DNA from 3 places in the Janthinobacterium sp. GW821-FHT03C10 genome. Region 1 is predicted to be linked to each of the others. Evidence: predicted binding sites of a transcription regulator. Region 1 holds the regulator's gene; each other region holds the start of a gene.

Region 1 (10,371 bases):
GCACCCTGATCGAGTGCATCTCGGAAGAACGCGAACGCCTGTCGGCCATCGAGCAGCTGGGCCATGTGATCGATACCTCGGAACTGAGCGCCAACAAGCTGCGTGCCTGGATCAAGGATATCGTCGCCTCCGAACGCGCGCCGCTGACCCTGTTCTTCGAATCGTTCGCCTTCAAGCTGGGCGTGCCGCTGGATGCCGATTTCGTCTTCGATGTGCGGGCCTTGCCCAATCCCTATTACGACCTGGCGCTGCGCCCGCTCGACGGCCGCGACGCGCCCGTGATCGCCTTCCTCGACGCGCAGCCGAGCGCGCTGGAACTGCTGGCCGACATCCGCGCCTTCATCGAGAAATGGTTGCCGTCATTCAAGTCCGACAACCGCAGCTACCTGACGGTGGCCCTGGGCTGCACGGGCGGCCAGCACCGCTCCGTGTACATGGCGGAGCGGCTGGCGCAATACTTCGGCCCCAACGAGCGGGTCGTACTGCGCCACCGCGAGCGTTCTTAATCAGTCGAGGTGGCGCAGCGGATGCGCTTGCGCCGGCCACACGGGGGCGAAGAAGCGCGCCACCATGGCTGCATCGACCTCGCCCAGGCTGGCAGGCTGCCAGCGCGGCGCATTGTCCTTGTCGACCACCAGCGCGCGCACGCCTTCGAGCACTTCGCCATGTTCGAAATTGTGGCGCACCAGCGTGCGCTCCATGCGCAGGCAATCGGCCACGCCCAGATGGGCGCCCCGCTGCAGCAATTCCAGGGTCACGCACATCATCAAGGGCGAGCGCAAGCGCATGGCCGCCAGGGCCTTCGCGGCAAACGCGCTGTCGTCCTGCGCCAGCGAGGCCATGATGGCGGCCACCGAACCCGCGCTGAAATGGCGGTCCAGCGCCGCGCGCGCCGCGGCCAGGGGGGAAGTGCCCGCCTCGGCCTGGAAGGGCGCCGCCAGCGCCTTGATGGCGACCGGCAAGGCCTCGCCCGGCGTCGACTCGAACAGGGCCAGCAACGCCCCCATCTGCGCCTCGGGCAGATACACATCGGCCAGGCCCGTGTACAGGGCGTCGGCCGCGTTGATCGTCAAGCCCGTCAAGCCCAGGTACAGGCCCAGCCGGCCCGCCAGGCGGGAAAGAAAGTAACTGCCGCCCACGTCGGGGAACAGGCCGATATTGACTTCCGGCATGGCCATGCGCGTGCGGCCCGTGACGATGCGCAGGCGGTTGCCGGGCCCGGCTTGCGCCACGCCCATGCCGCCGCCCATCACCACGCCGTCCATCACGGCGATATACGGTTTCGGGTAGAAGTGAATCAGATGATTTAAAGCATATTCTTCCGTAAAGAAATCTTCCAGCTGGGCGCTGCCGCCTTGCGGCGTGGCCAGGCCCGCATCGTAAAAGAAACGGATGTCGCCGCCGGCGCACAGGGCTTTCTCGCTGCTGGAGCGGATCACGACGGCATCCACCTGCGGGTCGTCGCGCCAGGCCAGCAAGGCCGCGTTCAGGGCGCGCACCATCTCCAGCGACAGGGAATTCAAGGCTTTCGGGCGGTCGAGCACGATGTGCCCCGTGCGGTGGCGGATGGAAGTCTGGACGAAGTCGCTCATGGCAGGATGGAAAGAAGTGAAAGTGCCAACATTCTAGCGCCTGCGCGGGGAACATTGCGTTCGACAGGGACGGGCGCAAAAAAGGGCGCAATGTGCGCCCTTAGTTGATCACAACCGGTTGAAAGTCGCAGGCCGCTTAGGCGGCGGCGAATTCTTCTTCCGAGTTGTCTGGCAGATGCTTGATCGCCTCTTTACCGTGCCCTTGCACTTTGGTTTTGTATTTCATCACTTGCCTATCGAGCTTGTCGATCAGGGCATCGATCGCGGCATACAGGTCTTGCGCCAGGCTTTCCACATAGACGGTTTTGCCACTCAGACGCAGGTTGACTTCGGCCTTTTGACGTTTTTCTTTCTCTTTGAGGTTATCCACGGTCAGAATCACGGCGATATCGATGACTTGATCGAAATGACGTTTCACGCGCTCCAGCTTCGTTTGTACGTATTCACGGATGGCTGGTGTCACTTCGAGATGATGTCCGCTGATGGTGAGATTCATACACACTCCTAAAGATGATCGGGTTCGTGCGGTCCATCCTATCCGGCCCGCAGAGGAACCGAAAAAAACTTACAAACACTTACGCAGGCTCACTGGCGGAATTTTCAATGCTTCCCGGTATTTGGCAACAGTACGTCGCGCAATCACCATGCCTTGTTCCCCCAGCATGTCCGCAATCTTACTGTCGGATAAAGGATTTTTAGGGTCTTCTGCTCCTGTCAGTTGCACGATCAATGCCCGTATCGCCGTCGATGACGCTTCGCCCCCCGCTTCGGTGGCGACGTGGCTACCAAAGAAATATTTCAACTCGAACATGCCGTGCGGGGTCAGCATGTACTTTTGAGTTGTTACCCGCGAGATAGTACTCTCGTGTAAACCCAGTGTATCAGCTATTTCACGGAGCACAAGGGGGCGCATGGCAACGGCCCCATGCGAGAAAAAGTTCTTTTGCCTTTCTACTATCGCCTGCGCCACGCGCAGGATCGTGTCGAAGCGCTGGCGCATATTCTTGATCAGCCACTTGGCTTCCTGCAACTGTGCGCCCATGGCGCCCTCGCCCTTGCCCTGCTTGAGCAGGTTGGCGTACATGGCGTTGACGCGCAGGCGCGGCATGACGTCGTTGTTCAGGGTGACTTGCCAGCCATTGCGCGCGCGCTTGACGACGACGTCGGGCACCACATAGTCGGACACATCCGAGGCGAACACGGCGCCCGGGTGCGGATTGCACTGGCGAATCACCGTCTGCGCCTCGCGCAAGTCTTCCTCGTCGCAATCGAGGGCTTTCTTCAGCTTGTTGAAATCGCGCTGGGCAAACCAGGCCAGGTGCTTTTCCACGATGACGAGGGCCATGCGCCGCGTCACCATGGCGACGTGCGGCAAGCGCTTGATCTGCAGCGCCAGGCATTCGGACGCATTGCGCGCGCCCACGCCCGGCGGATCGAAACTTTGCAGCAGCGACAAGGCCGTGCGCATCTCGTCGGCGTCGATTTCCAGCTCTTCCGGCAGGCGCGCCAGGATGTCGTCGAGCGACTCTTCCAGATAGCCATTGTCGTCGAGCGCGTCGATGATCAGCTCGACCAGCGCGCGGTCGCGCAACTCGAGCACCGTCACGCGCATCTGCTCCATCAGGTGCTCGCGCAGGGTGCAGTGGTGGGCCTCCAATTGCGGACGGGAATCTTCGTCGTCGGGCGCCTTGCCCCGGCTCGCCTCGCTCCAGTCGCTGTCGCCGCCATCCGCGGCGGCCGCACCGTCGCCCCCCTCGCCGTCAAACGTTTCCGCTTCGGCCGGCGCTGCGGGCGCCTCCTGGCCTGGCGGCTGGGGCGGCGCTTCGGCCGGCGCGGCCGTGGAACTCAAGGCCCCGTCGGACAGCAGGCGCAGCGAACGGTCGAGCGGATCGTCGAGGCGCTCGAGCAAGGGATTGTCCGTCAGCAGCTGCTCGAGTTCCTGGTGCAATTCCAGGGTAGACAATTGCAACAGGCGTATCGATTGCTGCAACTGCGGCGTCAGTGCCAGATGCTGCGAAGTGCGCAGCTGCAATGATTGTTTCATTGGCTCACATGCGGAAGTGTTCGCCCAGATAGACCCGGCGTACCGACTCGTTGGCGATGATGTCGTCGGGGCGTCCCGACGCCAGCACCGAGCCCTGGTTGATGATGTAGGCACGGTCGCAAATACCCAGCGTCTCGCGCACATTATGATCGGTGATCAGCACGCCGATATTGCGCTCCTTCAAGAAGCGCACGATGCGCTGGATCTCGATGACGGCGATCGGATCGACGCCGGCGAAGGGCTCGTCGAGCAGCACGAAACGGGGATCGGTGGCCAGCGCGCGGGCGATTTCCACGCGGCGGCGCTCGCCGCCCGACAGGGACAGGGCCTGGTTCTCGCGCAGCTTTTCAATCTGCAGGTCGGCCAGCAGTTTATCCAGCCGTTCCTCGATCTCGGCCTTCTTCAGGGGGCGGCCTTCGACGGTCTGGATTTCCAGCACGGCACGGATATTGTCTTCCACCGTCAGCTTGCGGAACACGGACGCTTCCTGCGGCAGGTACGACAGGCCCATCTGCGCGCGGCGGTGGATGGGCAGGCTGGAAATGTCCACGCCGCTGATATCGATGCTGCCGCCATCGGACGGCACCAGGCCGACGATCATGTAGAACGACGTGGTCTTGCCGGCGCCGTTCGGACCCAGCAGCCCCACCACTTCGCCGCATTCGACTTGCAGCGACACGTCATGCACGACTTGCCGCTTGCCATAGGTTTTCTGCAGCCCGCGAACGATCAGGGTACTGCCGCAACGAGTATTGTCCATTATTTCGTTCCTGGCGCAGGCGTGGCCGGCGCTTTCTCCGCCGCGGGCGCCTTGGTCTTCGGCTGGATCACCATGCGCACGCTGCCGCCATCGGGGGTGCTGGTGCCGCTGTTGGAATTTTCCATCGCAAACACTTCCTTGCGGCTGTCATACGAGATGAAGGCGCCATTGGCCACGTCGGTCACTTTCGTGCCCTCCAGGCGCGTCAGCTTGGCCCTGGAAAACAGTTTCACCACTTCCGTCTTGTTGTCGTATTCCACGCGCTCCGCTTCGCCTTCGACCCACAGGTCGCCCGCGCCATCGCGCTTCTGGCGGAAGGTGGCCAGCTTGCCGGGATCGGCCCAGAAGGTAATGAACTGGTAGCCTTGCGGGTCTTCCGTGATCAGGGCCCGGCCCGCCTTCATGGTCAGGGTGCCCTTGACCAGCACGACGTCGCCCGTCAGGGTACGGATCTGCTTGACGTCATCGACGTGGCCGCTACGCGCCGTGATGACGGCTTCCTTCTCGGAATCGGCCTTCTCGGCATGCGCCACGCCCATCATGGCCAGAGAAAATACGCTCAACAGCAAGATGTTCTTCATAGTATGGTTTCCTTGTTTCATTCTGTCATTTTGCCGCCGCGGCCGGGCGCGGTTTCGGCGGGAGGACCATGCGCAGCGCATTTTGCACTTCCACCACGCCGGTGGCGTTATTGGCCTTCATGCCGATGCCATTGAGGCGCGAAGTACCCGTCAGGATATCGACCGGCACGTCCGTTTCCATTCTTTCCTCGTCCGGAAACACCGTCAGCGCTTCCGTCCTCACGGTCAGGTTCTGCGCCTTCGGACTGGCCGCGCGATCGATCACGACCTTGCGGTGCAGTTGCAGCCGGGTATTATCCTGGTCGATATGCGCCAGTTCCGCATTCATGTTCAGCGGCGGCATGCCGGGCGTCAGCTTGCGCACGAAGGGCTGGTCGATATCGGACGAATCGTCGAGCGGATAATGCGTGAGCTTGGTGCCCGACACGATATAGCTGGGTTTACCCGTCAAATCCATGCGCACCAGGCTGAAATTGGTGATGAAATAGTCGGGCTCGTCCAGATGCTTGCTGGCCCTGATGTCCTGGCCATTCTTGTTCATCACTTCGAGCAGCCAGAAGCTGCCCAGCGCGACGACGACCGCGCCCAGCACGGTAAAAATCATGCGCCAGCGATGGGCGCCTCCTGGCTTACGCATAGGGCTTCACTCTTTCAAAGGTCACTGGCGGCAAGGCGCGCCTCACTCCAGGAACGGCGCCATGACGCGCGCATAGTTGTCCTGGGCGCGCAGCAGGAATTCGCAGATCTCGCGCACCGCGCCGCGGCCGCCGCCGGCCTGCGTCACATGGTGCGCCAGGCCCTGCGCTTCCGGACGCCCGCCCGGCACGCTGACGGCAAAGCCCACGCGGCGCAGGATGGGCGCATCGATGACGTCGTCGCCGATATAGCCGCATTGTTCTTCCGTCAAGCCCGTCAGCGCCAGCAGCTCGCGAAACGGCGTCAGCTTGTCGTGACCGCCCTGGTGCACATGGGTAATGCCCAGGTCTTGCGCCCGGCGCGCCGTGATGGCCGAGCGGCGCGCGCTGATGATGGCCGTCTGCACGCCCGATTCCTGCAGCAGCTTGATGCCCAGGCCATCATACACATTAAACGTTTTCATCATCTCGCCATCGGGGCCGAAATGCAGGCTGCCGTCAGTCAGCACGCCATCGACGTCAAAGATCATCAGTCTGACCTTGGCCGCGCGCGCCAGATTGTCCGCTACGCTCTCCATCAGATCACCTTCGCTTGCGTCAGATCATGGATATGCAGCGCGCCCACGAGCTTGCCGTCGGCATCGACGACCAGCATCTGGTTGATGCGGAACTGCTCCATCACGGCCACGGCGTCGACGGCCAGGCGCTCGGGCGCGATGCTGCGCGGCTGCGCATGCATGACGTCGCGGATCGCCACTTGCGTGAAATCCTGCACGCGCTCGAACATGCGGCGCAAGTCGCCATCCGTAAACACGCCCACGGGGCGGTTGTCCGCATCGACGACGGCCGTCATGCCCATGCCCTTCTTCGTCATCTCTTCCAGCGCCTGCAGCAGCGAGGCTTCCACCGGCACCTGCGGCACCCGTTCACCGCTGCGCATGACGTCATGCACGTGCGTGAGCAGGCGGCGGCCCAGGGCGCCGCCCGGGTGCGAGCGGGCGAAATCTTCTTCCTTGAAGCCGCGCAAGTCGAGCAAGGCCACGGCGATCGCATCGCCCAGGGCCAGGGTGACGGTGGTGCTGGCCGTCGGCGCCAGGTTCAGCGGACAGGCTTCTTTCTCAACAGAAATATCCAGGTGCACATCGGCCAGCTGCGCCAGGCTGGAGTTCGGCTTGCCCGTCATGGAAATGAGCACGCCGCCCATGCGCTTGACGACGGGCATGATGGCCATCAGCTCGGACGATTCGCCCGAGTACGAGATGGCAATAAAAGCATCGTCCGAGGTGACCATGCCCAGGTCGCCATGGGCCGCTTCGGCCGGATGCACGAACAGGGCCGGCGTGCCGGTGGAAGCGAGGGTGGCGGCAATCTTGCGCGCGATATGGCCGGACTTGCCGATGCCGGAAACGACGACACGCCCCGTGCACTGCAGCAACAGCGCCACGGCGCGGCCCACGCTGTCGTCCGTGGCCAGGCGCGCGTGCAGCGCAACGATGGCGTCGGACTCGATCTGCAAGGTGGTGCGGGCCAGCGCGACGGCGCGCTCGGTCGTCGCTTGCATGTCAATTCGATCAAAAGCTTTCAGCATTGTTTTTTCATGGGTTACACTCATGCCCAAAGTATAAACGAATTAGGAAAGCAAAAAACTTGCCAGTCACAACAAACAACGATTTCCATTGACCGCACCGGGCAACCCATGTTTTCCTCGCTTGAACTGACCCTGATGTTACTCGGCAGCGCCGTGCTGGGCGTGGTCGCTTTCAGAATGTTGCATTTGCCGCCCATGCTGGGCTACCTGGCCGTCGGCATCGTCATCGGCCCCCATGCGCTGGGCCTGGCGGCGGAAAACGAGGCCAGCCATACCCTGGCCGAGTTCGGCGTCGTCTTCCTGATGTTTTCCATCGGGCTCGAGTTTTCTTTGCCCAAGTTCCTCGCCATGCGGCGCATCGTTTTCGGCCTTGGCATGGCGCAGGTGGTCACCACCATCATCGCCACCGTCGTCTTCGGCTGGTTCGTCGGGCGCTACCTGTCCGCCTACATCCACCTGAGCTGGCAAGCCGCGTTCGCCCTGGGCGGCGCGCTGGCCATGTCGTCGACGGCCATCGTCTCGAAAATGCTCACGGAGCGGCTGGAACTGGAAAGCGAACACGGCCGCAAGATCATCGGCATTCTGCTGTTCCAGGACCTGGCCGTGGTGCCCCTGCTGATCCTCATTCCCGCCCTCACGCGCGATTCCGACAACCTGGCCGAAACCCTGGCCTGGGCCGGCGGCAAGGCCCTGGTCGTACTCATCTTGCTGCTGTTCATCGGCCAGAAGATGGTGCGGGGCTGGCTGACCATCGTCGCCAAGCGCCGCTCGCAGGAGTTGTTCATGCTCAACCTGCTGCTGATCACCCTGGGCGCGGCCTGGATCACGGAGCGGGCCGGGCTGTCGCTGGCCCTGGGGGCGTTTGTTGCCGGCATGCTCATTTCCGAGACGGAATTCAAGCACCAGGTGGAAGAGGATATCAAACCCTTCCGCGACGTGCTGCTGGGCCTGTTCTTCATCACCGTCGGCATGCTGCTCAATATCCGCGTCGTGCTGGACAACTGGTGGCTGGTCCTGCTGCTGCTGTGCGGCCCCGTGCTGCTGAAGTTCGCCCTGATCGCGGGCCTGGCCCGGCTGTTCGGGTCCAGCAACGGCGTGGCCTTGCGCACGGGGCTGGGACTGGCGCAGGCGGGCGAGTTCGGCTTCGTGCTGCTGAACCTGGCCGGCGGCATCAAGCTGATGGACCCGTTCGTCGTGCAGGTGGTGCTGGCCTCGATGGTGCTGTCGATGCTGGCGGCGCCCTTTCTCATCGCCAAATCCGACGCCATCGTCATGAAACTGGCGGCCAACGACTGGATGATGCAATCCCTGGCCCTGACGAAAATCGCCACGCGCACGATGGCTTCGCAGAAACACGTGCTGATCGCCGGCTTCGGGCGCAGCGGGCAAAGCCTGGCCACCCTGCTGGCGGAAGAAAAGATCGAATACCACGCGCTGGACCTGGACCCGGAACGGGTGCAGGAAGCGCAACTGGCCGGCGCCCACGTCTCGTATGGCGACGCGGGCCGGCGCGAAAGCCTGGTGGCGGCCGGCATCTACCGGGCCAGCGCCGTGGTGATCACGTATGCGAATACCCCCTCGGCACTGAAGTTATTGCATTTGCTCAAAGAAATGGCGCCGACCTTGCCCGTCATCGTGCGCAGCCACGACGATACCGATCTCGACCAGTTGAAGAAGGCGGGCGCGGCCGAGGTGGTGCCGGAATTGATGGAAGGCAGCCTGATGCTCGCTTCGCATGCGCTGATCATGATGGGCGTGCCCCTGCGCCGCGTCGTGCACCGGGTGCAGGCGGCGCGCGAGGAGCGCTACGCCTCCCTGCGCGGCTATTTCCACGGTTCCAGCGATGCGGGCGACGACGCGGAACTGGAACGCCTGCATACGGTCACCGTCAGCGAGGATGCGCACTGCGTGGGTTTACCGTTGAGTACGATCGACGTGGCCGGCTGCGGCGCGTTCGTGACGGCCATCCGCCGCGGCCGCGGCAGCCTCGACGTCACCCCCGAGACACAGCTGGCCAGCGGCGACGTGGTGGTGCTGCGCGGCACGGCCGACGCCGTGGCCAAAGCGGAAACGTTACTATTGAAATAATCAGCCGGCCTGCGGCTGCCAGCTGACGACCTTGTTGCGGCCATCGGCCTTGGCCTGGTACAGGGCCTGGTCGGCATGCGCCACCAGTTGCTGCGCCACCGATTCGATGGGTAGCAGCGCCGCGTCCGCTTCCAGGCTGGCCACGCCGATCGACACGCTGACCCACGCCTGCGCGCTGCCCGGCAAGTCGAACATGGTGCCGGCGATGCTGGCGCGGATGCGTTCGGCAACGAAGGTCGCGCTGTCGAGATCGGCGTCGATCAGCAGGACGACGAATTCCTCGCCGCCGAAGCGGCCCAGCGCGTCCGAACGGCGCAATTCCGTGCGGATGCGCGTGGCCACTTCGCGCAACACCTCGTCGCCGCCCTGGTGGCCATGCGTGTCATTGACCGATTTAAAATGGTCGATATCGATATACATGCATGAAATGCAATAATTCTGGCGCCGCGCGCGGGCGATTTCTTCCAGCAGCCGGCGGTCGATATAGCGGCGGTTGTAGACGCCCGTCAGGGAATCGGTCAGGCCGATATATTTGAGCATTTCATTGCTGATCACGTTTTCCAGGCAGATGGCGATGATGGACGCCATGTGCTTGATGAAATCCGTGCCCAGCGCGGGCGTAAAGCGCGTCGCGTCGCCGCTGGCCAGGTTCAGGCTGCCAATCAGGCGCTTGTTGCGCAGCAAGGGCACCAGCGCCACGCTGCGCAGGGGAACGTCGATCTGCGGAAAACGCGGGCCGTGCACGGCCGCATCGAAGGCGTCGAGCAGCGGCAGCGGCGGCAAGGCCGCTTCCCCCTCGGCCACGGGCCTTGGTGCGGCAAAACCCAGCTCCGCCACGGCATGCACGAACAGCAACTGCGGAAAAGCGCTGAAATCGACGCCCAGCTTTTCCATCACCAGCACGATATCGTCATCCTCGTCGAGCAGGCTCAGGGTGACGCCGTCGAGGTCGGAAATCACGGGCAAGGTGCGGAAGATGGTGCCGATCAACTCGGGAAACGTGGACGCGCTGACGATTTCCAGGTCGAACGCCTGGTGGCGGCACATGATGTCGTGGTTGCGCTCGACCTGTTCCAGCAGGAA
Region 2 (10,371 bases), on a different contig from region 1:
AGCGCATCGTGCTGAACCAGCACGAGCGGCATAGCCTGGTGCTCGACATCCAGCACGAGATGCTGGGCTTTGGCCCGCTCGAACCGTTGCTGGCCGACGCCAGCGTGTCCGATATCCTCGTCAACACCTGCGACAAGGTGTATGTGGAGCGGGGCGGGCGGCTGCAGCTGACGGACGTGACCTTCCACGACAATGCGCACCTGATGAAGATCATCGAAAAGATCGTCTCGCGCGTGGGGCGCAGGGTCGATGAATCGAGCCCGATGGTCGACGCGCGCCTGCCGGACGGCTCGCGCGTCAACGCCATCATCCCGCCGCTGGCCGTCGACGGCCCGATTTTATCGATCCGGCGCTTTGCCGTGCAGCCTTTGACGATCGCCAACCTGCTCGACTACAAAAGCCTGACGCCGCCCATGGTGCAGGTGCTGCAGGCGCTGGGGCAGGCCAAGGTCAACATCCTGATCTCGGGCGGCACGGGCAGCGGCAAGACGACCCTGCTCAACGTGCTGTCCGGCTTCATTCCCGGCAGCGAGCGCATCGTCACCATCGAGGATGCGGCCGAACTGGCGCTGCGCCAGCCGCACGTGGTGCGCCTGGAAACGCGCCCGCCGAACATCGAGGGCAAGGGGGAAGTGTCGCAGCGCGCGCTGGTGCGCAATGCGCTGCGCATGCGGCCCGACCGCATCATCCTGGGCGAGGTGCGCGGCGCCGAGGCGCTCGACATGCTGCAGGCGATGAACACGGGCCATGAGGGATCGCTGGCGACCATCCACTCGAACACGGCGAGGGACGCGCTGGCGCGGCTGGAAAACATGGTCGGCATGGCCAATGTGAACCTGACGCCACGCGCCACGCGCCAGCAGATCTGTTCGGCCGTGACGGTGGTGATGCAGGTGTCGCGCCTGACGGACGGCGGGCGCAAGCTGGTCAGCCTGCAGGAGGTGACGGGCATGGAAGGCGACATCATCGCCATGCATGAAATCTTCCGCTTCGAGCAGACGGGCGTCGATGCCGACGGCAAGGTACAGGGACATTTCTGCGCCACGGGCGTGCGTCCCCGCTTTACGGAACGCCTGCGCATGTTTGGCGCCCCGGTGCCTGACTCGGTGTTCGACCCCGACCGCATCTACGAATAGAAGGACGCATCATGGACCTGGTCTTCTACGGCTTTGCCGTGCTGCTGTTCGCCGCCTGCATCCTGATGGTGGAAGGCGCCTGGTTGTGGTGGTCGGGCACGCATGGCAGCGCGGCGCGGCGCATCAACCGGCGCTTGCGGCTGATGGCGGCACGCGGCGAGGGCGGCGGCGAGCGGGTGTCCATCCTCAAACAGCGCCGCTATGCGCGTTCGCCCGGCCTGGAGCGCTTGCTGCGGCGATTGCCGCAGGCGGCGCGGCTGGACCGGCTGCTGCTGCAATCGGGCTTGTCCTGGTCGGTGGCGCAGTTCCTGGGCGGCAGCGGCGCCCTGCTGCTGGCGGCCTTGCTGCTGTTGGCGGCCTGGTCCATGCCCTTGCCGGGCGCCTTGCTGCTGCTGTCCGGCGCCGTGAGCGCCCCGTGCCTTCTGGTGCTGCGCGCGCGCGCGGCGCGGCTGAAAAAGATCGAGGCGCAATTGCCGGAAGCGGCCGATTTCCTGGCCCGCGCGCTGCGCGCCGGGCACTCGTTTTCGAATGTGCTGCAGATGGTGGGCGATGAGCTCAATGAGCCGATCAGCGGCGAATTCAAGATGGCGCACGAAGAGATCAATTACGGCGTGCCGATGAACGAGGCGCTGCAAAACCTGGCCGCGCGCATTCCGCTGACGGACTTGCGCTACCTCGTCATCGCCGTGCTGGTGCAGCGCGAATCGGGCGGCAATCTGGCCGAGGTGCTGGTCAGCATCGCGCGCATCATCCGCGCCCGGCTAAAACTGCTGGGCCAGGTGCGCGTGCTGTCGGCCGAGGGGCGCATGTCGGCCTGGGTGCTGGGGCTGATGCCGGTGGTGATGATCGGCGTCATGGCGCTGGTCAACCCGCAATACATCCGCCTGCTGTGGACCGATCCCAGCGGCATCAAGCTGCTGTGGTACGCGGCTGGCATGGTGGCGCTGGGCGTGGTGTGGATGCGCAATGTGATACGTATCAGGATATAAAACTGGAGGTGGCATGAGCGGTGCACAACTGCTGTTCTTGTTGATCGTCTTCGCCGTGGTGGTGGCGCTGGCCCTGCTGGCGTGGCTGATCTTCTTTCCCGGCGCCTTGCGTCAGCGCCTGTTCGGCGCCATGGCGCCGGCCGCCAGCGAGGCGGTGGCCGATACTGGCTGGGTGGAGCGGGTGGTGCGCGTGGCGCAGCCGTTCAGCAAGCTGTCGCTGCCGGAAGAGGGCTGGGAGCGCTCGCCGCTGCGCACGCGCTTCATGAACGCGGGCTGGCGCCAGGCCAGCGCGCCGGCCCTGTACTTTGCCGCGAAAACCGTGCTGGCCCTGCTGTTTCCCACCGTACTGGGCCTGTATGCGGCCAGCGCCATGGCGGCGCAGCTGCGCAGCGTGCTGTTGCTGCTGCTGTGCGTCAGCGCCACCGTTGGCTATTACCTGCCCAACCTGGTGCTGGCCAGCACGGCTAAGCGGCGCCAGCGCGACATCTTTGAAAACATCCCCGACGCGCTCGACTTGCTGACCGTATGCGTGGAAGCGGGCCTGAGCCTGGAGCGTGCGCTGGTGAAGGTGTCGGGCGAAATCCACATCAAGAGCGTGGTGCTGGCGCAGGAATTGCAACTGGTGCTGATGGAAATGCGCGCCGGCTTTTCCAAGGAAAAGGCGCTGCGCAACCTGGCCCTGCGCAGCGGCGTGGAAGACGTCGACACCCTCGTCGCCATGCTGATCCAGTCGGAACGCTTCGGCACCAGCATGGGCGACTCGCTGCGCGTGCATTCGGAAAACCTGCGCGGCAAGCGCAGCCTGCTGGCCGAGGAGGCGGCGGCGAAGATCGCCCTGAAACTGCTGTTCCCGCTGATCTTTTGCGTCTTTCCCACCCTGATGCTGGTGCTCATGGGGCCGGCCGTGATCGAAGTCTATCGCGTGCTCGTGCCGGCCATGGCCAGCCGCTGAAAGGAGTCACCATGCGCTTGACGATTTCCCGCCTGGCCGCCGCCTGCGCCTGCCTGGGCCTGGCCGCCTGCACCACGCAACTGGCCCATGCACCGGTGCCGCAGTGGCCCGACGCCGATGCCGCCTATGCGGCAGGGCGCCAGCATTTCGAGCGGGGCGACCTGCCTGCGGCGCAAGCGGCCTACGAGCAAGCCCTGCGCCATGCGCCGCGCCATGTGGACGCGCGCAATGGCCTGGCCGTGCTGCACGCGCAGCGCGGCGAGCACGCTGCCGCCATTGCCCAGTGGCAGGCGTTGACGCAGGAGGCGGGCATGGCGCGGCCGCGGCAGGCCTATCTGTTCAGCAATCTCGGTCATGCCTATTATTTAAGCGGACGCGATGCGCAAGCGTTGACTGCGCTGGAACAGGCATGCCTGCTCGATCCGCTCAATGCGCTGGCCTGGCAGCACCTGGCGCAGGTACTGGAGCGGCTGGGACAGCACGAGCGCGCGGCCGTCATGCGGCGCCAGGCGGCCAGCTTGCGGGAACACGATGTGCGGCGCGACATGGCCGTCTTGCGCGGCGAGGCGGCGCCGCAGTCCGCGCCCGCGCCCGCGCCGGTACCGGATGCGCCCGCGATGGCGCGCGTGGAGATCACGCAGAGCGATGGCATGGCCCAGCTGCGGCGCGTGCCGGCGGCGGTGCGCAGCCTGCCCGCTAGCGCGTTGCTGCCCGCCGCGCCTGTGCCTGTGGCTGGCGCGCCGCATCCGCGCCTGGAAATTGTGAACGGCAACGGCGTGCCCGGCCTGGCCGCCGCGCTGGCGCGCAGCCTGGCCGGCACGCCCGTGCAGGTGGTGCGCCTGGCCAATGCTGGCAGCTTCCAGGTGGCGCGCACGCGCGTCGAATACCGGCCCGCGCAGGAACAGGCGGCGCGCCAGCTGGCCCGTCAGCTGGGAACGCAGGTGCAGACCCAGGTGCCGATCCAGGCCGCCGACTGCCCTGCCAGCGAGCTGCGCCTGGTACTGGGACACGACCTGAGCGACCCCGCCATGCTGCACCGCTATTATCTGCAGCAATTGCAGCTGGCCCGCCAGGCGCTGGCACGGCTCGGTTAACACGCATCGGCTGGCATAAAAAAACACGCGGCGCCTTGGCGGGCGCCGCGTGTTTTTGAGCGTGCCAGTGTTTATTTCGGCTGGCGGCGGCGCGTGAAGGCGAGGCCGGCCAGTCCCGTGCCCAGCAGGAACAGGGTGCCTGGCTCCGGCACTTGCAAGGGTTCGATGACGACGATGTCGGTGCGCGTGGACTTGGAGAAGTTCAAGGTATAGCTGCCGGCGGGCAGGGCGAAATTCGACGTCAGGGAAAACATCGCGAAGCCATTCGTGAAGGCGCGCGAGGTGGCGGGATCGTTGGTGCCGGCCGTCATGTTCAGGCTGAACGGGTCCAGGCTGCCGACCGTATGGTTGCCGTTGACGTCGCTGCCATTGTTGGCATCGCCGTCGGGCGCGAACTGGAAGATCACGCCGTCGGCATTCGCATTCGACAGGCAGCCGACGGGACTGGCGGTATTGCACGAGATATTGAAGATATCCATGATCGACACGTTCGACTTGTCGCCCATGGTCGTCACGCTGGTGCGCAGGTCGCGCCGTCCCATAAAGCTGAAGGTGATGAAGCCGGCGCTCGACAGGGTCAGGTTGACGGAGCCGGTCAGCGTGTCGCCAGCCGTGGCCGTGGCGGCGCCCACCGTGTTGCGCTGTGCTTCCGCCACGGCGCTCACGGTCGAACCGGTGCCGTTGAGCATGTTGCCGAAGGCATGCGCATCGCCGCGCGCGAATTCCAGCTTGGAACTGGGGCTGGGTGCGTAGTTATTTTGCGGCAAGCCGCTGCAGCCGCCGCCCGAACACACTTGCAGCACGTCGGCATTGGCGGCCGGGCCCGTATTGACGGCGCGCGGATTGACGGCCACGCCGCCCTGGAAAAAGGCGCTGTCGCTGGCGTTGCGGTTGGCGCCGGCCAGCGACAGCGCGCCGGCGCTGGTGGTGATGCGGAAATTGTTCAATTCGTTGACGGCCAGGCCGTACGCGCCGGCCTGCGCCTGACCGCTGGCCAGCAGGCTTGCCGCCGCCAGTGCGCCCAGCCAGCCCAGGGTCTTGCTTCGTGTGTGATCGACGTTCATCGCAGCCTCTTATCGTAGTCAGTCTCGGAAAATCCGGGGGATAAAGAATCCAGAATGACTTTCCTGGATTCATCTCGTAGACAGTGATAAGCAGCTTGCGTGCCACACAAAAAAAGCAATTCAAATCAAACGCTTGCGTAAAACGGACTGAGCTGGTGGAAGCAAAGTGTAAGAAAGGCCGACGCCGCCTGGCGGGCGGCATCGGCCAGCCTCAGGTACCCCGGTGATAGCCCAGGTGGCCGCCCGAATTGCGCGCGCAGCCGCAGCCGATGCGCGCCACTTCCTCGCCTTCCGTCAATTTCCAGTTGGTAATCGTCGTGTGCTGCCAGTCGATGTCGCTTTTCTTGACAGGTTTCACCGTCAAGGTGCGGGTTGCCGCGTCCGTGTACTCCATCAGCTCTTCGTCGTCGGCGATGTCGAAATGGCGGTGGATCAGGGAAATGCCGAAGCGGTCGAGCGCGCCATAGCGCTGCAGCACGTCGCGCAGTTCGCGAAAGCAGGCCAGGTCGTCGGGCAGCAGCGGGTCGACGGCGGAAATATCGGCGACGGGCTGCCATTGCATGGCGTGGATGTTCAGGCTGTGCATGATGTTCTCCTGTGCCCCTTGTATCAAGCCCAGGCTGCCAAAAGGGGGCTGGCACGCCTGGCGAAATGGTCATCGTGGCTGGAAAGCCGCTGCGGCGCTTGCGTCAGATCAAAGGTGCGGCACATCGTCTCTGGCCCCATCATTGCCCGGTAGAATAGGCGATGGCAAACAAAACCCCCACCTTCCCCGGCGCACGCACGGGCCGCGGCCAGGTCCTGGCCGTGCTGCTGTCGAACCGCGACCAGTCCGGCGCCGAACCGCTGCAAGGCCGCGTCTCGCTGGCCGCCATCGTGAAAGCGCTGAAACGCAAATACCATTGGCCCATCGAAACGCACAGCTTTCCCGCCAACACGCAGGACGGCCGCGCCAGCTGGGCGACCGTGTACAGCTTGCCGGAAAAGGTGATCGAGGCCGCGCTGGAGGCCGGCGGCCGGGAGTGGCTGGAGAGCCGGGGAGTGCCTGGACGGCGCTGAACGCGCCGCAGTACGCTATTCGAGCCGGAAGCCGACCTTGAGCGTGACCTGGAAATGCGCCACCTTGCCATCGACGATATGGCCGCGCGATTCCGTCACCTCATACCAGTCCATGTGCTTGACTGTCAGCGCCGCCTTGGCAATGGCATCGCGTATCGCCTGATCGCTGCTTTCGGTCGACGTTCCCACCAGTTCGATCAGCTTGTAAGTGTGTGCGGACATGATATTTCCCCAGGTAGGCAAGCCAGACATCGGGAGCCTGCTTTGCGCAGGCACGTGCCCATCTTGCGCCTAAACGTGCTGATAGTCATTGCGCGGTGCAGCAATGCGATTGCGAATCTGGCGAAGGCTGCCATCATGCTGGCAACATTGCTGCCGGTTAAAGCCAGGACTTCAGTTGGTTTTGTTGGCGTGTGGGTGGAGATAGTCCGCGTTGCGTCCCACGCTATGCGCTCACTTCGGGGCGCGATGAGCGTCAATGGCGCCAGGAGCATCCTGCAGGCGCCTGGGAAGAAAAAGGTTAGCTACACAACTAAATCGGTAGTCGTTTGAAGGCACCCTTCGTGAACTTCGATGCATTCAGCCCGGCTTTGATCTCTGAAAAAGGCGGGTCTCCGCAAGGACGGTGCACACGAAATACCCCGCTCTCCACCAATTGCGACAATGTTGCCGCAGGCTCCAGTCGAGTATGCTTGTAGGCGATGTGACTGTGATGCTCTACGAAAGGATGGCTTCCGACCTGAAGCTCGCAAGTTGCATCGAACGGGACGTTCGGATAGGTCGAACAAACGCATACCAACGCGCACATATTGTCAGGATAGCCATCAATGGGCGCTGGGTCATTTAGTACTACAAATAAATGAAACAAACCACCAGGGCCAGATGGTATGAGTAGTGTTTCCTTGGCTCGAGGTAACCAGCCGGGCATCATGCCGCCGATGTAAAAGCGGCGTTGATCGCCTGCTGCTCGCGTAATTGTTTTTTCAGTAACCGTGTTTGTTCATTATTGAATTTAAGTACTTCGAACAATTTTTCTAATGTGATGGGTACTGATGAGCCTTCAGGATCTTCCCACTCAGGGCAAATTTTGTGAGTGAGGTCGCGAATCTGATATTTGCTCAAATGACCAAAATCTTTCCAAGTTTCTGCGAGAACTTCAAACTCGGCGTCAGATAATTCCAGAAGGTCTTGCTCTGGCGAGCGAATCCGACTTCCGTCACGCAAAGCCACAGCATGATCCTCACGATCCGCGATCCACGCATCCCACCCATTATCTTCAGATGAGGACATGCCGTTAATGCGATTCAATGTTTGAGACAGAACAGGTCCGTGATCCATAGAAACAAGTTTGTCGCCAATGATCGGACCGCCGTACATCTCATATGAGCGCCGCTCTGCTAGATAAAGCAACTTCATCAGCTTAAGTACAGGAAGGCGGCCTTGGGCTTGGAATAGGAAGTAAGCGGCAACCTGCGCGGCTTTCTTTTCGGAGTATAAGTTTTGCATAATTTTGAGCCTCCATCGCATCAATTTTGAGCAATTTGGATAGCTATTCGAGATCAATCTACGCACAAAGTACATCGCTGTCAACATATTGCCATGCATGACGCTCTGGCCCATGCAACATGTGCGGAAAGTGGATGAAATCAGTTTAACTGTATAAACGTACAGTAATTTTGATAATTGTCAAACGAAATCGATAAGCAGCAGCGTATCGGCTGGATGGCTTTGCCGCTAGACGGGGCGGTCGGCCAACGTGCTTCTGCATGTCGTCATGCGGCAAAAAGGGTTCCACCGTGCACCAGCCTGGAAACCACACTGATTGATGCCTATCTTTGCCGGAAACGTCGACAAGAAGCCACGCTGGAAAGTAGTACGTGAGGTGTGATTGTTTGCAATCAAGAGAGGCGCAACTATAAGTTGGCGTTGTCACTTGCTTGCTACTGGTCCAAAAGAAAAGGGCTTACATTTCTGTAAGCCCTTGATATTCTTGGTGCCGACTGCCGGTTTCGAACTGGCCACCTGATGATTACAAATCAACTGCTCTACCAAATGAGCTAAGTCGGCAAAAACTGCGCGTTGCGAATTATACGCTATTTAATACGTGTCAGGGTCGGGCGGCCGCCTTTTTTTGGTGGCTCGTCGTCGCCGGGCGTGGCGTTGTCGCGTTGTTCGGGGGAGCTGGCCGGCACGGACGACAGGGTCGGACCGCTGGTAGCAGGGGCGAGCACGGGCGGCGGGACGTCGGCGGAGGCGGGGCTGTCCGTCGGTTGCGCGTCGGGATCATCGTTGCCCAGCACGGGCTCGAAGGCCATGCCCTGGCCGTTTTCGTTGGCGTAGATGGCCATCACGTTGTCGACCGGCACATAGATTTCGCGCGAGACGCCGCCAAAGCGGGCGTGGAAGCGGATGGCGTCGTTGTCCATCTTCAGGCCGCTGGTGGCGCCGAAGCTGATGTTGAGCACGATTTCGCCCTTTTTCACGTATTCCATCGGTACCGTGGTGCGCGAATCGACTTTGACCGCGAGATAAGGCGTGTAGCCGCTGTCGGTGCACCACTCGTAGATGGCGCGCAGCATATAAGGTTTGGTTGAGATTTCAGACATGGTAGGCACTGTGAGGCGGGAGCGCCGCCGGCAACAAATGGCGGGCGCACCGGTAGTTCAATGAAACAGAGCAACTGGAAAGAATCCAAGATGCCCCAGAAAGCGTCGCGAGCAAGCCCGATATCGGCTTGAGTAACGCAGCCGTACTTGAGTACGGCGAGTAACGCCAAGTCGAGAGCGGGCTGCGTAGCAGCTTTATGGGGATATCTTTTAGCGGCGCATCACTTTTTCCGAAGGAGTGAGTGCTTCGATATACGCGGGACGCGAGAAGATGCGTTCGGCGTATTTCATCAGCGGTGCGGCCGTTTTCGACAGTTCGATGCCGTAGTGGTCCAGGCGCCACAGCAGCGGCGCGACAGCCACGTCGAGCATCGAGAATTCGTCGCCCAGCATGTACTTGTTTTTCAGGAACAGTGGCGCCAGGGTCGTCAGGCGGTCGCGGATTTCCGCGCGTGCCTTGTCGTGGGCCTTGTCGTTGCTCTTGGCGCGTTCGCTTTCCAGCACGTGCACGTGCACGAACAGTTCTTTTTCGAAATTGAACAGCATCAGGCGCGCGCGGGCGCGCATCAGCGGATCGGCCGGCATCAGTTGCGGATGCGGGAAGCGCTCATCGATGTACTCGTTGATGATGTTCGATTCATACAGGATCAGTTCGCGTTCGACCAGGATCGGCACCTGGCCATACGGGTTCATGGTCGAAATGTCTTCCGGTTTGTTGAACAGGTCGACGTCGCGCACTTCGAAGTCCATGCCTTTTTCAAACAGGACCAGGCGGCAGCGTTGCGAAAATGGGCAGGTTGTACCCGAATAGAGAACCATCATTTTTTATAGTTCCTTAGAAACAAAGGGGGTGAAGCCGCGAACGGCTCACCCCAGGTCGCTTGTCCACTCATGCGGACAACGCAGAAACAGGCATAAACCGGCCTATGGCCGGCGCCTCACTTATTTGACTTCCTTCCAGAACGACGCGTTAAGGCGCCATGCCAGCAGAGCAAAGACCGACAGGAACAGCAGTACCCAGACGCCCAGGCGCTTGCGTGTCTGCTGTGCCGGTTCGGCCATCCACTCCATGTAGCCGACCAGGTCGGCTACCGCATTGTCGTACTCGATCTTGTTCAACGTACCTGGCTTGACCTGCTCGAAGCCGGCAAATTTGTGGATCTTCTTGCCAGCTTCGTGCGGATCATTCTCTTCCACGAACTTGGCAGTCTGGACACCTTGCAATTCCCATAATACATGCGGCATGGCAACATTCGGCACGACCATGTTGTTCCAGCCGGTCGGACGAGTGTCGTCTTTATAGAACGTACGCAGGTAAGTATACAGGTAGTCGCCGCCTGTGCCAGCGGAAGATGATTTCGCGCGCGAAATTACCGACAAATCCGGCGGTACGACGCCAAAGAAGGCCTTGGCGTCCTGCGGTGCCAGGGAAGTCGTCATCAGGTCGCCGACTTTATCGCCGGAGAACAAC
Region 3 (10,371 bases), on a different contig from region 1:
CCAATCGGGGAGCCTGATAAGGAATGCTTGATTCTAGCCGAGATCGCCAGGCGCAGTGGTCACCGCGCCCGGCAAGCTGCGGGGAGGGATCAATACACCTCGGGATTCGGGTCCGTGCGCTCCATTTCCAGCGACGCGGCCAGCAAGGCCAGGCGCGCCACCACGCCATACACGTAGAAACGGTTCGGCGCGGCCGTGCCTGGCTTGGCCTTCAAGTCCGGCACGGCATGCTGCTGGGCAAACGCCAGCGGCACGTACTGCGAGCCGGGCGCGTTCAGGTTCTGGTCCACGCCCTTCTCCGCGTGCACGCGGTAGAAGCCGCCCACCACGTAGCGGTCGATCATGTAGACGACGGGTTCGGCCACGGCATCCTTGATGCTCTCGAAGGTCGGCACGCCTTCCTGGATGATGACGTCAGTGACCACTTTTCCGTCCTTGACGATGGACATCTTGTCGCGCTGCTTGCGCGACAGGTCGCGCACTTCGCTGGCGTCGCGCACCGTCATAATGCCCGTGCCATACGTGCCCGCATCGGGCTTGACGATGACAAACGGCTTTTCCTTGATGCCGTATTCCTTGTATTTCTTGCGGATCTTGGCCAGCAGCACGTCGACGCTGGCGGCCAGCGCATCTTCGCCCTCGCCTTCCTGGAAATTGACGTCGCTGCACTTGGCGTGGAAGGGATTGAGCATCCACGGATCGACATCGATCATCTTGCCGAATTTTTTCACCACTTCATCGTAGGCCGTGTAATGGTTGCTCTTGCGGCGCAAGGCCCAGCCCGCGTGCAATGGCGGCAGCAGGCTTTGCTCATGGATGTTTTGCAAGATATCGGGAATGCCGTCCGACAAGTCGTTATTCAGCAGGATCGTACACGGGTCGAAATCCTTCAAACCCAGGCGGCGGCCATTGTTCAGGCGCACGAGGGGCTCGATGACGAGCATGTTGCCATCTGGCAACGCCAATGGCGTCGGCTGGGTGATGTCGGGCGACCACGAACCGAAGCGCACGTGCAGCCCCGTCTGACGGAAGATTTGCATCAATCGCGCCACGTTCTGCAGGTACTGCGGCGTGGTGTTGTGCAATTCCGGCACGATCAGCAGGTTGCGGGCGTCCGGGCAATACTTGTCGATGGCGGCCATGGCGGCCTGCACGGACAGGGGCAGCATTTCCGTGGCCAGGTTATGGAAACCGCCAGGGAACAGATTGGTATCGACGGGCGCCAGCTTGTAGCCGGCGTTACGCAAGTCTACCGAGCAATAGAAGGGCGGCGTGTGCTCTTGCCACTCCATGCGAAACCAGCGCTCAATGGCCGGCGTCGCGGCCAGAATCTTTTTTTCGAGGTCGAGCAGCGGTCCGGTCAGGGCCGTGACGAGATGGGGAACCATAGTTACATCCTTAAATTATGTGCAGTATTCAAAAAAGCACACAGAACTGCCGACTATATTACCGTGTAAGTACCCCAAATCGGGGCAAAAGCCTTGTTTTAAAGACCTTTTCCATTCCCACAACGAAAAAAAGGCACCTCGATGAGGCGCCTTTTCAGACAAGGCACGCCGCGCCGGGGCGCTGGCATGCCAGATCCTTGCTATTTAGCCATGATACGCTTGCTCGCCGTGGCTGGTGATGTCGAGGCCTTCGCGCTCCTCCTCTTCCGGTACGCGCAGACCGATGACGATGTCGACCAGTTTATAGGCGACGACGGAGACCAGGGCCGACCACAGGATGGTGGTGCCGACCGCTTGCGCCTGCACCCACACCTGATGGCCGATCGAGTACGGGTCGGCCGACATCTTGTTGGTGACAAAGTCGAAGATGCCCTGACCGCCCAATTGTGGTGCAGCAAACACACCCGTCAGCAAGGCGCCGAGGATGCCGCCCACGCCATGCACGCCGAACACGTCGAGCGAATCGTCGGCGCCGATCAGGCGTTTCAGACCATTCACGCCCCACAGGCAGACGATACCGGCCAGCAAGCCGATGACCAGGCCGCCCATCGGGCCGACAAAGCCGGCCGCCGGGGTGATCGCCACCAGGCCGGCCACGGCGCCCGATGCGCCACCGAGCATGGAGGGCTTGCCTTTGCTGATCCACTCGCCAAATACCCACGACAGGGTGGCGGCGGCAGTGGCCAACAAGGTGTTGACGAAGGCCAGGGCTGCCACGTCGCCCGCTTCCAGCGAGGAACCGGCATTGAAACCGAACCAGCCCACCCACAGCAGGGAAGCGCCGATCATGGTCATCGTCAGCGAGTGCGGTGCCATCGATTCGCGGCCGTAGCCAACGCGCTTGCCGATCATGATCGCGCCCACCAGGCCGGCGACGGCGGCATTGATGTGCACCACGGTGCCGCCGGCAAAGTCCAGCGCGCCTTTTTGCCAGATCCAGCCCGCTTTCAGGGCTTCGCTGGCCGAGGTGGCGGCATTGGTGATCAGGTCAGGACCGGTCCAGAACCACACCATATGGGCCGCTGGCAGGTAGGCAAACGTGAACCACAGCACGACGAAGGCCAGCACGGCGGCAAACTTGGCGCGCTCGGCGAAGGCGCCGACGATCAGTGCGCAGGTGATGGCGGCAAACGTGCCCTGGAAGGCGACGAAGACGAACTCGGGAATGACGACGCCCTTGCTGAACGTGGCGGCGGCGGCAAACGTGCCCTTGGCCGGGTCCCAGATACCGTTCAGGAACAAGCGGTCGAAGCCACCGAAGAAGGCGGTTTTTTCCGTGAAGGCGACCGAGTAGCCGTAGATGCACCACAGCACGATGACCAGCGCGAACACCATGAACACTTGCATCAGCACCGACAGCATGTTCTTCGAGCGCACCAGGCCGCCGTAGAACAGGGCCAGGCCGGGGATGGTCATCAAGATCACCAGCAAGGTGGAAATCATCATGAAACTGGTATCGCCCTTGTTGGCGACGGGCGCGGCGGCTGGCGCGGCAGCGGCCGGGGCCGGCACGGCGGCAGCCGGTGCCGTTGCGTCAGGCACGGGCGTGACGGCGGGCGCGGCGACGGCCGCGGTCGTGGCCGCTTCCGTCTTGGCAGGGGCATCGGCAAAGCTCGGCGCGGCGACGCCAAACGCACACAGACAGGCAAACCCAGCTAGCAATTTTGTTATATTTTTACGCATCAATATTCCCCTTAGAGCGCTTCGTTGCCGGTTTCACCGGTACGGATGCGGATGACCTGTTCCAGGTTGTAGACGAAAATCTTGCCGTCGCCGATTTTACCGGTACGCGCCGCGCCTTCGATCGCTTCGATGGCCTGGTCGACAATGGCGTCATCGACGGCCGCTTCAATCTTGGTCTTGGGCAAAAAATCAACGACATACTCGGCGCCACGGTAGAGTTCCGTGTGGCCTTTCTGGCGGCCGAACCCCTTGACTTCGGTAACGGTAATGCCTTGCACATTGATAGCCGACAAGGCTTCGCGTACTTCGTCCAGTTTGAACGGTTTAATGATTGCAGTAATCATTTTCATGGCAGTCTCGCTTAAAAGGTTTTGGATACGGTCAGCACGAGACCGGATTTCGCCAGATTCTTGCCATTCGGTGCCAGCGACGTGATATTGGCTTTGACGTAGGCCAAGGCGACAGTTGCCACGCCAAAATCCTTGGTGACGCCCAGCTTGTAATCGGTATAGCTGAGGGCATCGTTATGTTCGACTTTCTGGCGGCCCACATGCAAGTTCAGCAGATAGCCTTCGTACATATCGATATTCGCGCCCACGTCGAGGTAGCCGCTGTTCTTGCTGTCGGCCACGCCGAACAGATTGGTGGTCGAGTGCGAGTACTTGATGTAGGCCGGGCCATAGCCGAGCTGGCCGTACAGCTCGAAGGTGTTCGCATTCGTGCTCAAGCCATTCGATGGGTAGAAGTAATACAGGCCGCCCACGTCATAGGTAAAATCCTTGCTGATCTCGCCCCGCTTGCCGGCATAAATATCCCATTCCAGGTTCGTATCGCCGCCGCCGTCCTTGATCCATTTGATGCTCGACAGCCAGGTTCCCACGTACAGCCCCGTCGGATTGTGGGTATAGTCGGCGCCGCCGCTGATGGCAGGGTCGAGACGGCTTTGCGACACGCCACGGTAGCGGTAGTCGCTGGTCAGCGCCACGTTGTAGCTCACCACGTTATCAGGTGCGGCAGCAGCAGGCGCCGCCACCGCATCCTGGGCCATGGCGCTGCCGCTCAAGGCGGTCATGGCCAGCGTCAACGCTGCAGCTAAAGTCATGTTCTTGGACAGATTCTTCATGGCGATTCCCTTTTATTGAACTTTTAAAGCGGTTGAGGTTTAAAATCTTGGCTGGAGATCACAAAGCGTTCATACCTTCTTTAGCAGAATACGTGCCAGCTCTCTTGCCACCTTGACAGGTGCGTTTCCGGCCATACATACCCTGCAAGCCGCTGGGCATGCGGGAATACGCTGCTGAAGCGTTGTGGATTTGCCTATTTTCGCACCAGATTAACACCGCTGTGCACCGCAATGGTGCGATGCACATGCCGCACCATAAAAGGACTGAACATGGACATGAATACCTTCTTTAACGACTTGCAAGGCAAGATTCACCAAGCCATCGAGAACTCGCCTGCCAAGGATATCGAGAAAAACGTGAAATCGATGATGACCCAGGGCTTCGCCCGCCTCGATCTCGTCACGCGCGAGGAATTCGATATCCAGGCGCAAGTGCTGGCCAAGACCCGCGCCAAGCTCGACGCACTGGAATTGCGCCTGATCGAACTGGAAACGCGCCTGAACGAATCGAAGGCCAAGGTGTAAGGTGCCGTCAGCGAGGCGCCGTTATTGACGGCCTTGCTGGCATACCTCAAGCCTGACGGCATTTCAAGCGCTAGACTGATCCTGCCCGCCCCAGGGCACAGGGGAGTCTGATGAGTCTGGCCGTCCTGAAAAGCCGCGCCCTGGCCGGCATGGAGGCGCCCGAGGTAAGTGTCGAAGTCCACCTTGCCAATGGCTTGCCTTCCTTTACGATAGTCGGCCTGCCGGATACGGAAGTGAAGGAATCGCGCGACCGCGTCCGTGCCGCGCTGCAAAACTGCGGCTTCGAGATGCCGGCGCGGCGCATCACGGCCAACCTGGCGCCGGCGGACCTGCCCAAGGAATCAGGCCGCTTCGACCTGCCTATTGCCTTGGGTATCCTGGCCGCCTCCGGCCAGTTGCCGGGCGACCAATTACATCATTACGAATTCGCGGGCGAACTGTCGCTCTCAGGCCAGTTGCGTCCCATCCGCGGCGCGCTGGCCATGACCTTTGCCATGCAGCGCAGTCGGGCGGGCGCGCCACGCGCCTTCATCCTGCCGCAGGCGAACGCGGACGAGGCGGCGCTGGTCAGCGACGCCTGCATCTATCCCGCCCACAGCCTGCTCGAAGTCTGCGCGCACTTCTCCGCGCACGCCGGCCACACGGCCCTGCAACGTCATCAGCCCATGCTGGCAGCGCACGCTCTGGCCTATCCCGACTTTGCCGACGTGCAAGGACAGCAGCAGGCGCGGCGGGCACTGGAAGTGGCTGCCGCGGGCGGCCATAACGTGCTGATGGTGGGGCCGCCGGGCGCGGGAAAGACCATGCTGGCCAGCCGCTTCCCCGGCGTGCTGCCGCCCATGAGCGACGAGGAAGCGCTGGAATCGGCTGCCGTGCATTCGCTGGGCGGCCACTTCAAGGTGGAACACTGGAAACGCCGCCCCTACCGTGCCCCGCACCAGACGGCGTCCGGCGTGGCCCTGGTGGGCGGCGGCAACGTGCCGCGCCCGGGAGAAATCTCGCTAGCCCACTGCGGCGTGCTGTTTCTCGATGAAATCGCTGAATTCCAGCGCCGGGTGCTCGATGTGCTGCGCCAGCCCATGGAATCGGGGGTGATCAGCATTTCGCGCGCGGCCCGCCAGGCCGAGTTTCCTGCCCGTTTTCAACTGATCGCCGCCATGAATCCCTGCCCGTGCGGCTATCTGGGCCACGCTTCGGGACGTTGCCGCTGCACGCCGGACGCCGTGCTCCGTTATCACTGCGCATCACCATAGTTAAACGGAAATGTCGTCAAAGTTCCCGGGAAACTTTGATGATTCCCGCCCCGCCTTTACTTTCCCCACGAGTCAGCCATCATTGAGTTACGTCCTATACCAATAGAACGTAACTATATGTTTTTAAAGGAATTTAATCTTGCAAACCCCTAGAATGACATGCTATCTTGAAAAAGAATGCTGGTCCGGCGGGGACCTATGAGCGCCACTGTTAAAGATGAGTTGACGTTCGGCTCGGAGCTATACAGGCTGAGAAATAGAGCCGGCATGACTCAAGCGCGAGTAGCCGACTCAGCAGGAATAACTCGAGGCTACTACTCTCAACTCGAGAACTCGAGACGCCCACCGCCCCCCTTGGAAAAAGTTCGGCGAATTGCTGAGTCCATGGAATTGCCTCCTAGCGACCTTCGCCTGCTTTGGGGAATTGCCGCTATTGAACGGATAAATGCACCAGGAGGAGACCCAGAGCAAGTTCAGCACGGCCCAACTGGGCTGTATGTGGTGTGGGATGGTCTAGCAATTGATGTCCCGAAAGAGGAACAGGACGAAATCATTGCTCTTTTAAGAAGGAAAAATATTATGTAGATGAACTAACCGATCGTCGAAAAAGAATGCGACGAACCCACAATTTGTAGATCCGCCGCCCTTCCGGTCAAGGATTAAGTATCCCTAACAGTTCTCAAACTCAAAGATACTTATCTACGACAGGAAGGTCAATCCCCTATTTACTTCACGCTGCGCCATAGCAGCACTGGGAGAGATCATGCCAGATGAAATACCGGTCCTTATGGGATCCAGGGAATGGCTCAGCTACGTCCTTTCCGCCCCGCCAGTTCGGAAACTCAAGGGCCGCACCAAGTCCACGCAATACCATGAGCTCTGGTCAAACCATGCTAACCGCTTCGTAGGCGCTCAGGGACGCAACGAAGCTGTCGCACTAATTTTGCTGGAATACCTTGCCTCGCTCGGTCAGATTACCCATTTCAAAGAACAGCCATTCAGAACCAGTCTCGATGAATTTGGGTGCGAGATCGTCCCTGACTATCTTGCCGTAGGTGCGGACAAGACGATCTACGTTGTAGAGGTGAAGAATTCCCGCTATATCACGGCGATCGTTCAAGCCAACCTGGATCGTAATAAGGCCCGCTTCGCAGAATATGGCATTAAGTACTTATGCTGGACCGATCGATATCCGCTTTCGCTTCATCTTCGGCACAACTTGATTGAAATGCGCCGCACTGCACAGTGCGTGCCTAAAGAAGAATCATCAGAGCTAAAGTTCTATGTCGCGACCAGCGGCGCGAAGAAATTTTCATCTCTCGTGGACGCAGGCTTCGACCTAGGTTGTGTCTATGCCGCGGCCTGGAGAGGAGAGGCCTTTTTTGCACCGAATCAGGCATTTGGTCCAGATTCTCCTGTCTCACCACTTCCTCTTATCGATCTTCCGGCGATCGCGCTCGGCTCATCGACCAGCGGCCACAGCTGGTGGGAACAGCTATCGAGGGTTTGATGCCATGACCAACTATAAATCCGTAGCTGGGGTGGCCCTGCCACCGAGAGAGTTCATGCCGAAGATGTTCACGCTGGAATCCGGACAGAAGCTACAACATGGTCTGACTAAATTCGAAGTTGTCCGTGTCGTGGGTGTGCAAGTCATCCTGCGTAATCTCGAGACAATGGAAGAGCGTTTCACGACTGCTGCGTCAATTTATGACGAGTACGCTGCACGCCGCCTAGTACCAGCCGCCGGCAGGGAACAAGTTGCAGAAATATCTGCACTCCCCTATGAGCGCACTTCGTTCGCAATTTTTGGCACAGACTTAAGCGAAGCTGCCAGGCGGCACGCATACAGCCTGTTCAAATACATCACTGAACTACGCAAGCTTGGTTATCAATGCTTAAGGTCGACACCGCTACTTGAACTGGACTTCTCACGTTTAAAAGATCGAATGCAGTCCGAAGACCGTGAGCTGATCAACTTCTCATTGCGAACTGTGTATGAATGGTCTCTCAAGTACGACAGACTTCAAGGAGACTACCGCGCATTAGTTCCTAATTTCGCAGACCGCGGTGGGAGTGGCGCGGGCAAGCGGTTACCTCCGGCATTGCTTGAAGCTGTGCGCAAAACATTTCTGGACATCCGGGCAAATCCGATAAGAAAAATTCGTACGTTCGATGTTCTGCTTGACGTACAAGCTGAGCTTCAGAAAGCAATGCCCGCAGATCAGGTGAGTCTTGTACAACCTAGCTGGTCAACTTTAAACCGAATAATCAAAAGCGAATTTTCGGCTTACGAAATCTGCTTACGCAATAAAGGGATAGCGAATGCAAACAAACAATTTCGCTCACACTATCCGCGAGACAAGGCACAACGCCCTCTTGAGGTTGTGGAATTCGATGACAAGGATACTCGCATCTTCTTGATCGATGAATTCACAGACTTGCCGATGGGACGGGGCTTCATCACGGCAGCAGTGGACCAGTTTAGTACGCGCCCATTAGGACTCTCTATAAGTCACCGTCATCGTAGTACTGCCTCCGCACTAGCGGCGTTTCGAGCCACTATGCTACCCAAGGGGCCGAGTATGCATCATGCAGGTCTTGAGCTCAGCGTTTCTGACGCTTTTGGTAACCCGGGGATTGCGATCTTCGACAATGCGCTTTACTTTCACGCCGCAGCTTTGGAGTCAGCAATACACGAGGCCAGTAGCGGTATGTGTGCTTGGGCGAAACCGCGCACGCCGACCGAGAAATCCGTTGTAGAGAATTTTAACGGAGAGTTAGTTGAATATCTACTTAGTGAGCTACCTGGCTTTGGTGGTGCGAAAGAAGATAAATCCCAACTGAACGAAGGCATGGCTTCTGCATCAATGGGCGTAAATGACTTCAAATCCATCGTCATGCAGTGGGCATATAACATTCAAGCAAACAAGCCACGTGAAAACGGACTGACACCCGCACAGACGTGGGATGCCAGCATGCGCCATACCCGAAGCCGCCTTCCAATGAACCTGGATCAATTTGACGCATATTTTTCTCTTTCCCACGAGGTTCAACTAAGGCCTGAGGGTGTGCGATTTCTTGGTCTCATCTATCAGAGCGACCAGTTGATTCACTTGCGGCACCGCCTGGGAAGCTGCGCCAAAATATTCTTCAGATATCCAGCAGAGGAGACCCTGGACCGAATTTTCGTTCGCGATCCATTTGAAAAGCGATATTTCATGGTACCTAGCGTTCAGCGGGAATACACGGAACGAACCACGATATATCAGCATCGGCTTATCAGGAAGATGACCAGAGACCGCATGATCAAAAACCCGTCCTTGCCGGACCTATTGAAAGCTAGGGCTGACCTGCAGCAACTGATCAGGCAGTTGCGATCATCTTCTAAGCGCCGCGAGCGCTCTTGGGCAAATAAGGCATCCTCTAACGAGGTGGAATCCTCAACTGTACATGCTACCGACACGATTACGGTTGAGTCGGTAACCGATCTCGAGTACCAGGTCTGCCAGATCGACGAGACCCTGCTGGAAGTGATCGATGAGCATTGGGATATCCCGGAGGATTTTTGAAATGGAAAAGAAAGAAAAACCTAAGTCTCGTTGGCATGGTGTAGCGCTTGAAGAGCGACTGCAGTACATGACCAAAGAGATGCATGTACAACATCCGATGTTTGTACGTGCTCTGCTGGAAATCAAAGATCAGGTCTGCATCTGCGAACAATTAGACAAAGGAGCTGGACTATTGGTGCTGGCACCATCCGGCTCTGGAAAAAGCCACCTATCTCGCTACTTAAAACGTCTTTGGCCAGATGATCATGAAGGATGGAAATCAAAAGTCCCGGTCGTCAGCTTCACCTTGCCATCAGTCATGACAAAGCGAAGCATCGCCGTGGAGTTACTGCGATCGATCCAACCAGTGATCGGCAGTACACAAGGGGATGAATCCTTAGAAAGTAGGATTCTGAAGCTACTTAGTCACATCGGAACTCGAGTCATTGTGATCGACAACGTGCACGACATTACCGCCAGACGTAAAGCTGGAGGTGTCAAAGACATCGGCGACTGGATCCGGGATCTGATCGATAGCTCCAGAATTCTTGTCGTTCTTCTCGGTGCGCCTTCAGCTCTGGAAATCATTCAACGCAATCCACAATTAAGGCGGAGAGCCGCGCGTCAGGTAAAAATGGATTATTTCAAGATCGATACATCAAAAAGGTTTTCTGATTTTCAGGAGTTCCTTAAAAGACTTGACGCGGAACTTCCGCTTGCTCTTACTACCGAAGTGACAACAGACATTACCAAGAGAATTTATTTCTCGACCAACGGGATATTCGACT

Evidence for each region. The regulator sigma-54, encoded in region 1, starts transcription at its own class of promoters, with help from an activator protein. The targets are predictions, from matches to a motif close to TGGCANGNAANCTGCTTT.
Region 2: the regulator sigma-54 is predicted to act here: its motif matches at 5,323-5,340, upstream of AC07VH_RS18705 (EDSAP-1 family PEP-CTERM protein).
Region 3: the regulator sigma-54 is predicted to act here: its motif matches at 4,335-4,352, upstream of AC07VH_RS23760 (TorF family putative porin).

The regions. Positions count from the first base shown of each region.
Region 1 is NZ_JBWKUN010000009.1:195,196-205,566, forward strand. It holds gene rapZ (RNase adapter RapZ) at 1-506, shown strand, start outside; gene AC07VH_RS25895 (enoyl-CoA hydratase/isomerase family protein) at 507-1,592, opposite strand; gene hpf (ribosome hibernation-promoting factor, HPF/YfiA family) at 1,729-2,088, opposite strand; gene AC07VH_RS25905 (RNA polymerase factor sigma-54) at 2,158-3,636, opposite strand; gene lptB (LPS export ABC transporter ATP-binding protein) at 3,641-4,396, opposite strand; gene lptA (lipopolysaccharide transport periplasmic protein LptA) at 4,396-4,977, opposite strand; gene lptC (LPS export ABC transporter periplasmic protein LptC) at 5,003-5,614, opposite strand; gene AC07VH_RS25925 (KdsC family phosphatase) at 5,657-6,190, opposite strand; gene AC07VH_RS25930 (KpsF/GutQ family sugar-phosphate isomerase) at 6,190-7,200, opposite strand; gene AC07VH_RS25935 (cation:proton antiporter domain-containing protein) at 7,309-9,288, shown strand; gene AC07VH_RS25940 (GGDEF domain-containing protein) at 9,289-10,371, opposite strand, start outside.
Region 2 is NZ_JBWKUN010000005.1:358,438-368,808, forward strand. It holds gene AC07VH_RS18685 (TadA family conjugal transfer-associated ATPase) at 1-1,136, shown strand, start outside; gene AC07VH_RS18690 (type II secretion system F family protein) at 1,148-2,125, shown strand; gene AC07VH_RS18695 (type II secretion system F family protein) at 2,139-3,077, shown strand; gene AC07VH_RS18700 (LytR C-terminal domain-containing protein) at 3,089-4,171, shown strand; gene AC07VH_RS18705 (EDSAP-1 family PEP-CTERM protein) at 4,243-5,235, opposite strand; gene AC07VH_RS18710 (hypothetical protein) at 5,447-5,821, opposite strand; gene AC07VH_RS18715 (hypothetical protein) at 5,983-6,294, shown strand; gene AC07VH_RS18720 (dodecin) at 6,310-6,516, opposite strand; gene AC07VH_RS18725 (Panacea domain-containing protein) at 7,222-7,800, opposite strand; tRNA gene AC07VH_RS18730 (tRNA-Thr) at 8,286-8,361, opposite strand; gene AC07VH_RS18735 (ClpXP protease specificity-enhancing factor) at 8,388-8,900, opposite strand; gene AC07VH_RS18740 (glutathione S-transferase N-terminal domain-containing protein) at 9,111-9,722, opposite strand; gene AC07VH_RS18745 (cytochrome c1) at 9,843-10,371, opposite strand, start outside.
Region 3 is NZ_JBWKUN010000008.1:26,226-36,596, reverse strand. It holds gene gshA (glutamate--cysteine ligase) at 90-1,388, opposite strand; gene AC07VH_RS23770 (ammonium transporter) at 1,593-3,131, opposite strand; gene AC07VH_RS23765 (P-II family nitrogen regulator) at 3,143-3,481, opposite strand; gene AC07VH_RS23760 (TorF family putative porin) at 3,493-4,254, opposite strand; gene AC07VH_RS23755 (accessory factor UbiK family protein) at 4,525-4,779, shown strand; partial or broken gene AC07VH_RS23750 (YifB family Mg chelatase-like AAA ATPase) at 4,890-6,014, shown strand; gene AC07VH_RS23745 (helix-turn-helix domain-containing protein) at 6,210-6,617, shown strand; gene AC07VH_RS23740 (hypothetical protein) at 6,796-7,542, shown strand; gene AC07VH_RS23735 (TnsB C-terminal domain-containing protein) at 7,547-9,604, shown strand; gene AC07VH_RS23730 (TniB family NTP-binding protein) at 9,606-10,371, shown strand, end outside.